Regions from separate parts of the Buttiauxella sp. JUb87 genome, predicted to be linked through region 2. Evidence: predicted binding sites of a transcription regulator. Region 2 holds the regulator's gene; the other holds the start of a gene.

Region 1 (4,889 bases), on a different contig from region 2:
AGAATAAAATCACCCCAGCCGACAAGAAAATAAGCTCATAACGTGCCGGGAATGGCGTGCCATTACCGAGTAACAGCGGGATGGAAAGCACACCAGCAAGCGTAATTGCCCCGCGTACACCGGCGAACGAAGCAATACACAGCTCGCGCGTGGAAAAGGAACCGAACTCCAGCGGGCGTTTTTTCATAAAGCGCAAGCTGAGGCGTTTCATGGTCCACAGCCACAAGAAACGTAAGCCGATGAGGGCAAAATAGATAAGCCCGATGTCAACAAATAGCATCCACAATTCGACGTTCGGATCGGCGTTTGCGGCAGCAATCGACGTTTTCATGATGTCTGGTAATTGCAGGCCCAGCAGCAAGAACACCATGCCGTTGAACACAAACTCGAGCATCGCCCAGACGCTATTGGCACGCAGGCGCATCGCCAGTGGAGCACTGCGCAACACACCAGAACGGGTGATCGTCATACCGGCGGCCACGGCGGCCAGGATGCCGGAAACGCCAATGTGTTCAGCAATCAGGTAAGAAGCAAACGGCAGCAGTAACAGCAGCAGGATTTGCGTGGCGGGTTCGTCACCGCTCCAGCGGCTCATCAGGCGCAGTGATTTTCCGTACAGCCAACTGACGGCAATCCCCGCCAGCAGGCCGCCAATCGCCACTTTGAAGAACTCGAAGGTCGCTCCGCCGACGCTAAAGACCATCGACCCAACCGCCACCGCGACGGCCATTTTTAACGATACCAGGCCGGATGCGTCGTTCATCAGCGCTTCGCCCTGCAATATCCCCATAATTTTCTTAGGAATGCGCCCTTCTCCGACGATACCGGAAAGCGCCACGGCATCGGTCGGTGAAAGCACCGCCGCCAGAGCAAATGCCGGAAGTAGCGGAATGCCTGGCACCAGGTAGTAAATCAGGAAGCCAATGCCGACCACAGTGACCAGCACCAGAACCAGCGCCAGGCCAATGATTTCCCTCCCGTGACGAAGAAATTCGTTGGTCGGTGTTTTCCAGCCATCGGCAAACAGCAATGGCGGAATAAACAGCACCAGAAAGAGTTCCGGATTGAAATCAACATGCAAACCGAAGTGAGGCCAGGCAAGCACGGCACCTATCGCAATTTGCATTAACGGAAGCGGGATCTGGAACGGCAGCATACGTGTAGCCACACCAGAGAGCGAAACCACAAGGGTCATGATGAGAATAGTAAAGAAGATTTCCATGCTTTCCTTAGTCGCAGTGTTTTGTAAAACCCTTTTTGCAGGATGTTGTTATACCCAATAGTAAAACAACTTTTTACACAGGAAGGAAACAGGAAAAGATTTGATTGGTTTTGGCAGGAGTATTCAGAGTTTTTGCTCTAAATAATTCGAGTTGCAGATAGGCGGCAAGAGAGCGAATCCCCAGGAGCTTACTAAAGTAAGTGACTGGGGTTCGCGAGTGCAGCCAACAACCCTGCAGCTTGAAGTATGACGAGTAAAATTAAATTGCCCAACCGCCGGCATAGAATGCGACTAAGGCGATTGCGATAGCCACGGTACCGATGTTCAGCTTGCGCCATTCACCAGAAACAACGCGGCCAATGACCAGCGATGCAAAGCCAATCATGATGCCGGTAACGATGTTACAGGTCAGCACGATGAATACCGCAGTGATCAGGCCAGCCATGGCATCAACGAAATCAGCGAAGTCGATTTTTGCCACGTTGCTCAGCATCAGCAGACCCACATACATCAGCGCCGGAGCGGTGGCGTAAGCAGGAACCAGATAAGAGAGCGGAGAAAGGAACAGAATCAGCAGGAACAGCACGCCGACGGTGATGGCTGTCAGACCGGTTTTACCGCCCGCCGCAGTACCTGCCGCAGACTCGATGTAAACGGCCGCTGGCGCTGCACCCACCAGGCCTGAGAACACGGAGCTCAGGGAGTCGGTAGTCAGTGCTTTACCGCCATCAATGATTTGACCGTCTTTATCCAGCAGATTTGCCTGGCCCGCGACAGCACGGATGGTGCCGGTTGCATCGAATACCGCCGTCATCACCAACGCCAGAACGCTCGGTAACACCACTGGATTCAGCGCGCCCATAATATCCAGGCTACCAATCAGTGAATTGCCCGCTTCATCTTTCAGCGATGGCATCGCGAAGATGCCAGAGAAATGCACGGTTGGATCGAAAATCAGGCCAAAAATAGAAATACCGATGATGGTCAGCAGAATGCCGCCAGGGACTTTCAGCTTTTCCAGACCGATGATGACCGCCAGGCCAATCAAAGACATGATGACCGGGAAGCTGGCGAAATGGCCCAGTGCAACGGGCAAGCCATCCAGCGGGTTTTTGATAACCAGGCCGACTCCGTTTGCTGCAATCAGCAGCAGGAACAAGCCGATACCAATACCCGTGCCATGCGCAACACCCATCGGTAAGTTACGCAAAATCCAGCTACGAATGCCGGTTGCAGAGATGATGGTGAACAGCACACCCATCAGGAAAACGGCACCCAGAGCAACAGGCACACTGATGTGTTGACCTAATACCAGGCTAAATGCGGTAAAGGCAGTCAGTGAAATAGCGCAACCAATGGCCAGCGGCAGGTTTGCCCACAGGCCCATCACCAAAGAGCCAACACCGGCGACCAGGCAAGTTGCCACAAAGACCGCCGCAGGAGGGAAACCTGCTTTACCGAGCATGCCCGGCACGACGATCACGGAGTACACCATCGCGAGGAAAGTGGTTAAACCCGCCACCACTTCCTGACGAACGGTACTGCCACGTGCAGATATTTTGAACCAGGCATCGAGACCGCCGGTTGCACGCGGAGAATGATTAGACATAGTGAAAAATCCCCTGAGATTTTTATGATTACGTTGGTATGCGTGGTTGGCAGACCGCTGCCAATTAAACGTTCAAATTCTTAAAGAATACGAATTGATCCCTGTGCTGCGTTTGCGACAAAAAAGGGGCGTCACAAAAAAAGCAAACGTTTAACTCCGCGCATACAAACTGAGCGTCAAAATTAAGGCAAACGATTATCCGGCCTTCTTACATGGATTTTCAACCGAACTTTGCCGCTTTTTGCGGAAAAAAGCGTTAGCAGGCGAAATTATCGCCACCTCATGCGCAAACGTTATCGTCAATGCGCAATTTAGCAACAATGATGCAAGATACTGGTTATATATTTTCCTGACTCATAGGATTTTTCGATAGAAGGAATTAAGGGATTTCGAACGGCCCACCTTGCTGAATTGCTCTCTGCCAGGCAGGGCGCATTTGCACTTTACTGTGCCAATTCTGGAGATTCGGTAAATCGTTGATGCCGCCGCGAGAGAGCAACGCGATAACCGGGAAACTCATCTGTATATCTGCCGCACTAAACGCCTGGCCTGCAAACCACGGATTTTTTTGTAGCGAATCTTCGAGATAACGCGCATGGGTCATAATCTGTTTATTCAGATAGGCCTTTTGCACACCTTGCCCCAGTAGATTACCAACCGGACGCAGTAACCACGGAACAGGCTCTTTTCCCAGGCTGCCGAAAACCAGTTTCATCATTAGCAATGGCATTAACGATCCTTCGGCGTAATGCAGCCAAAAGCGATAACGCAGTTTTTCCTGGCTGGAAATCGGTTTGAAGCGGCTTTCTAAATCGTAGGTTTCTTGCAGATATTCAATGATTGCCCCTGACTCGGCGAGAATATTGCCGTTATCTTCCACCACTGGCGACTTCCCTAACGGGTGCACAGATTTTAATGACTCAGGTGCCAGCATGGTCGGTTCGCGCTGATAGCGAACAATCTGGTACGGCACTTGCAGTTCTTCAAGCATCCATAAAATACGCTGCGAGCGGGAGTTATTGAGGTGATGGACGATAAGCATGAGTCAACCTTCTGTTTAACAAGATGAGTTAACTATAGGTAAATGAGCAAAAAGTGAAGTATTAGAACTGTACAAAAAAGATGCAAATCACCTTGAAACCTGGCCGAAGGGATCTACAATTAAGTTGTCAGCGCAATCCGGAACCTCCTGAGAATGTGTGATTGAGGGACGCTGATGTCGGGGGAAACCCTCCTTGCGAAAAGCGGGATAGATCGAAAGACAAAGACCGGGAACAAACTAAAGCGCCGAAGTTGGGCGCTTTAGTTTTGCCTGCCATTCCATCGCTTCACGCCAGTGTTAATCCTCAAGAAGACGCGCGCCCGTCCCCTGCTCACCGAGTTTATCGCCAGGATTGCGCAATGGACAATCGGCACCCGATAAACAGCCGCAACCGATGCAGCCATCCAGTTCATCCCGCAATGCGGTTAATGTATGAATGCGCCGCTCCAGCTCTTCACGCCATTGTGACGACATCTTTTTCCAGTCGTTTTTATTAATTTTATGCCCATCAGGCAGCACACCAAATTCTTCACCAATCGTCGCCAGTGGAATACCTATGCGCTGGGCAATCTTAATAATCGCCACGTTTCGCAGCACATCACGCGTGTAGCGCCGTTGGTTGCCGCTATTTCGTACGCTTTTGATTAACCCTTTGCTCTCATAGAAGTGCAACGCAGACACGGCGACGCCGCTACGCTTCGCCACTTCTCCCGGACTCAGTAATGATTTAAAGCGCGGTGATTTCTTTTCCATTTTGCTCTTTACCTCAAGTTAACTTGAGGAATTATACTCGCTGCCAACAAATCCGGCTATGGGGATGGTTTATGGCACACCAGGATATTATTCAAACATTGACTGAATGGATTGACGATCACATTGATCAGCCGCTGAGCATTGACGCTGTGGCAAAAAAATCTGGTTATTCAAAATGGTATCTACAAAGGATGTTCCGTACCGTGAAACGCCAGACGTTGGGTGAATACATTCGTCAGCGCCGACTACTGATGGCGGCGAAA
Region 2 (4,889 bases):
AAAGCACAGAAAACGGCGATGAACAAATTGATGGGCCAGATTGGCAAACCGTATCGCTGGGGTGGGACTTCACCGCGTACCGGTTTCGATTGCAGCGGTCTGGTTTATTACGCCTATAAAGATTTGGTGAAGTTCCGTATTCCACGCACTGCCAACGAAATGTATCACCTGCGTGATGCCTCTTCGGTGGATCGTGGTGAGCTGGAAACAGGTGACCTGGTATTCTTCCGTACACAAGGTCGCGGTACTGCGGATCACGTAGGCGTGTATGTAGGCAACGGTAAGTTCATTCAGTCTCCACGTTCTGGCAGGGATATCCAAATCACTTCCTTGAGCGAAGATTACTGGCAACGCCACTATGTTGGCGCTAAACGTGTCATGACCTCCAAAACCATTCGTTAAAAATTCGTCGAAAATCTGCGCCTGCCCTTCATTGGGCAGGCGTGTTCCTCTTTTGCTTACCCTTTCAATTTGTTACCCTAAACCCGCACTAAAAGTGTTGTCTAGATGTAAACAATAATAAGGAGTTAGCAATGTCGTTCGAACTACCTGCACTACCGTATGCAAAAGATGCTTTAGCACCGCATATCTCCGCCGAAACCCTGGAATACCATTACGGTAAACACCATCAAACCTATGTCACTAACCTGAATAATCTGGTTAAAGGCAGCGCGTTTGAGGGTAAAACCCTCGAAGAGATCGTTCGTACTTCCGAAGGTGGCGTATTTAACAACGCCGCTCAGGTCTGGAACCACACTTTCTACTGGAACTGCCTGGCACCAAATGCTGGCGGCGAGCCAACTGGCGAACTGCTGGAAGCCATCAATAAATCTTTTGGTAGCTTCGCTGAGTTCAAGCAGCAATTTACTGATGCTGCTATCAAGAACTTCGGTGCTGGCTGGACATGGCTGGTTAAACAGGAAGATGGCGCATTAGCGATTGTTTCTACCTCTAACGCTGGCACCCCACTGACGACTGCAGCTAAACCGCTGTTGACTGTGGATGTGTGGGAACATGCGTACTACATCGACTACCGCAATGCTCGTGCTGGCTACCTTGAGCATTTCTGGGCGCTGGTGAACTGGGCGTTTGTTGCGAAGAATTTAGCAGCTTAATGCAAAAGTAAATGGGCCGCGATTTGCGGCCCATCTTGATCAAAGCGTAAAAATCAGTGCAGTACGGCAGTTAGTGCGCCGAAAACAATCAAAGCCAAAACAATTACCGTCGTCGTGATTGAAAATTTCAAATCGGTGCTCATCATTAAACTCCTTTTATATCCATACAATCGATGTGTCAGGGTGATTTTCCCACAACCAGAGATAAAAATCCTCCAGGTTTTAATCTGATATCAATTTTCCCTCTTCCACTTTTCGCCTGGATAGGCCAAAATCCCTCGCTAATTTGTTGCGTATCGTCAATTCAATGCCCTCCTCCCGTTTTATGTCGCAATCCCGGCATACCTGCAACCATCATGTTGCCTGTGGAGTCAGCGTACGCAAACGTTTAACATAATAGCAATCAAGGGTTTACGATATAGCCCGGAGTGAATTTTAATGGCGACAATCAAGGACGTGGCGAAGCGCGCAAACGTTTCCACTACAACCGTATCACATGTGATTAACAAAACCCGTTTTGTGGCGGAAGAAACGCGCAATGCGGTGTGGGCAGCAATTAAAGAATTGCACTACTCGCCAAGCGCCGTAGCACGAAGCCTGAAAGTTAATCACACCAAAACGATTGGTCTGCTTGCCACTTCCAGTGAAGCACCCTATTTCGCCGAGATAATCGAAGCGGTGGAAAATAGCTGCTTTGAAAAAGGCTACACCCTGATTTTGGGCAACGCGCACAACAACTTTGAAAAGCAGCGCGCTTACTTATCGATGATGGCACAAAAGCGTGTCGATGGCCTGTTAGTGATGTGCTCTGAATATCCTGAATCATTGCTCACCATGCTTGAAGAGTACCGTCACATCCCTATGGTGGTGATGGACTGGGGCGAGGCTCGTGCCGATTTCACCGACTCCGTGGTCGATAACGCTTTCCACGGCGGTTATCTTGCTGGACGTTATTTGATTGAACGCGGCCACCGCGAAATTGGCGCCATTCCCGGGCAAATGGAACGTAACACCGGTGGCGGCCGCCATGCAGGCTTTATGAAAGCACTGGAAGAAGCGGGAATTTCCATTCCGGAAAACTGGATTGTTCAGGGTGACTTTGAACCTGAATCAGGTTACCGCGCCATGCAGCAGATCATCGGCCAGTCTCATCGCCCAACAGCGGTATTCTGTGGCGGCGACATTATGGCGATGGGTGCTATTTGCGCTGCTGATGAAATGGGGCTGCGCGTGCCGCAGGATATTTCCGTTATCGGTTACGACAACGTACGCAACGCGCGTTACTTCTCACCAGCATTGACCACCATCCACCAGCCGAAAGATTCGCTAGGGGAAACGGCGTTTAATATGCTGCTGGATAGAATCGTCAACAAACGCGAAGAGTCGCAGTCGATTGAGGTTCACCCGCGTCTGATTGAACGCCGCTCTGTGGCTGATGGCCCGTTTCGCGATTATCGCCGCTAAGTGTGTGTCGGATGTCGCGCAAGCGACATCCAGCAGACTTACAGCGGCTCCTGTAACCACTCCTGATTCATCGTGTCACTATCGCCTAAGTAATCCAACAGCCAGGCCAACGCTGGCGATGCATCGTTTTGCTGCCATGTCAGGCAACATGCCGCGTCAGGGAATGGATTATCCAGCGTTAATTCGCGCCATTTCCCTGAAGCAACCCACGGTTTGGCAATATGTAACGGCACCATGCCGATACACAACCCCGCGCTCAAGCAATCCGAACCGGACGCCCAATCAGGCACTACCACGCGGCGCTGGTTATCTAACAGCCAGGTAATTCGTTTTGGTAATGAACGCGAAGTATCTTCCAGAACTAGCGATGGCCAGGCACGCAGGTCATCATCGCTTAACGTCCCGTCGCACTGTGCCAGTGGGTGCGAGGAAGCCACCACGCAACGCCAGCTCAACGTTCCCATATCACGGAAGGCATAACGCCCCCCAACCGGAATCGCCTGAGTCGCGCCAATCGCCACTTCTACGCGTCCATCCGCCAGCGCATCCCACACGCCGTTGAACACTTCCTGAAAGATACGTAATTCGATATCAGGAAAATGGCGATAGAAATCCAGCACCAGTTGCCGCGTTCGCTCCGGTTTTACAATGTTATCAACTGCAATCGCCAGGTGACCGCGCCATCCATTGGCGATCTGTTGGCACTGTTGCCGTGTCGTCATCATTTTTTTGATAACAGAGCGGCCTTCTTTGAGAAAAAAGACGCCAGCAGGGGTTAATTCAACATCCCGATGACGACGTTCGAATAGCGGAACGGCTAACCAATCTTCGAGTTGCCGCACCGTATAACTAATGGCAGACGGAACGCGGTGCAACTCTTGTGCTGCACCGCTGAAGCTGCCATTGCGCGCTACCGCATCGATGACTTCCAGCGAGTATTCTGACCACATTTCTTTGCTCACAAATTTTTTGAACGCAACCTACAAATATTAGCGTTTCACAAGCGTAATTGCACTCCGTACACTCTCGCGGCGATTAACCTGCAAGATAAAACAAGAGAAAATTATGCAACCATCAAAAGGATTTCTTATCTGGCTGGCCGGATTAAGTGTGCTGGGGTTCCTCGCCACAGACATGTATCTGCCTGCTTTCGCTGCCATTCAGCAAGATTTACAGACCGACGCCTCTGCCGTCAGTGCCAGCCTGAGTCTGTTCCTTGCCGGCTTTGCGTTTGCCCAGTTGATGTGGGGTCCATTGTCAGACCACTTCGGTCGTAAACCGGTATTACTGGCGGGTTTGAGCCTGTTCGCCATCGGTTGTATTGGCATGCTGTGGGTTGAAAGCGCCACCGCGCTACTGGTACTGCGTTTTGTTCAGGCGGTTGGCGTCTGTTCTGCGGCCGTCAGTTGGCAAGCTTTGGTGACCGATTACTATCCGGCGAATCGCGCTAACCGTATTTTCGCCACCATTATGCCACTGGTTGGCTTGTCTCCGGCGTTGGCACCGCTGCTCGGTAGCTGGATTTTGACTCACTTTGACTGGCAGGCGATTTTCGCCACTCTGTTTGCCATCACGCTGGTGCTGATGATCCCGACTTTACGTCTGAAACCCCGCACTCAGCACCATCCGCAAACCGAAGATAATAAAGTCAGCTTTACCTCTTTGCTGCGCTCACGCGTGTACAGCGGGAACGTATTGATTTATGCCGCCTGCTCCGCCAGCTTCTTTGCCTGGCTGACCGGTTCGCCATTCATTCTTAACGATATGGGTTATAGCCCGGCGGTTATTGGCCTGAGTTATGTGCCGCAAACCATCGCCTTCTTGATTGGCGGCTACGGCTGCCGTAGCGCGCTGCAAAAATGGCAAGGCAAGCAAATGTTGCCATGGTTACTTGCGCTCTACACCCTGAGCATTTTCGGTACCTGGGGTGTGGCGGTCAGCGGCCATGCCAGCCTCACGCTGCTATTGATTCCATTCTGCGTGATGGCGATTGCTAATGGTGCGATTTACCCGATCGTCGTTGCTTCAGCCTTGTTGCCATTCCCACAGGCCACCGGTAAAGCAGCTGCATTGCAAAATACGCTGCAATTAGGTTTGTGCTTCCTGGCAAGTTTGATGGTGTCATGGTTGGTCGCAACCCCGTTGTTGACCACCACCAGCGTCATGCTGGTGACCATCGTCTTAGCCATGTTGGGCTACTTGCTGCAACGCCGTAGTCATGTCAAAGTCTGGCAACCTGCTGAATCCGATGCACATTAATGTATCGTTTGCGTGACAGCAATGTAGTTAGCTTGCTAACAATATTTCATT

The links. The regulator PurR, encoded in region 2, represses purine synthesis genes. The targets are predictions, from matches to a motif close to CANGCAAACGTTTGCNTG.
Region 1: a site for PurR is predicted at 2,971-2,988, ahead of EC843_RS21530 (NCS2 family permease). Genes of this name have one in related genera too.

What each region holds. Positions count from the first base shown of each region.
Region 1 is NZ_SNVY01000010.1:64,980-69,868, forward strand. Features, by position in the region: gene EC843_RS21525 (Na+/H+ antiporter) at 1-1,222, opposite strand, end outside; gene EC843_RS21530 (NCS2 family permease) at 1,482-2,831, opposite strand; gene EC843_RS21535 (glutathione S-transferase) at 3,211-3,873, opposite strand; gene soxR (redox-sensitive transcriptional activator SoxR) at 4,171-4,626, opposite strand; gene soxS (superoxide response transcriptional regulator SoxS) at 4,698-4,889, shown strand, end outside.
Region 2 is NZ_SNVY01000001.1:601,573-606,461, forward strand. Features, by position in the region: gene EC843_RS02730 (C40 family peptidase) at 1-402, shown strand, start outside; gene sodB (superoxide dismutase [Fe]) at 534-1,115, shown strand; gene purR (HTH-type transcriptional repressor PurR) at 1,554-2,579, shown strand; gene punR (DNA-binding transcriptional activator PunR) at 2,618-3,529, opposite strand; gene punC (purine nucleoside transporter PunC) at 3,645-4,838, shown strand.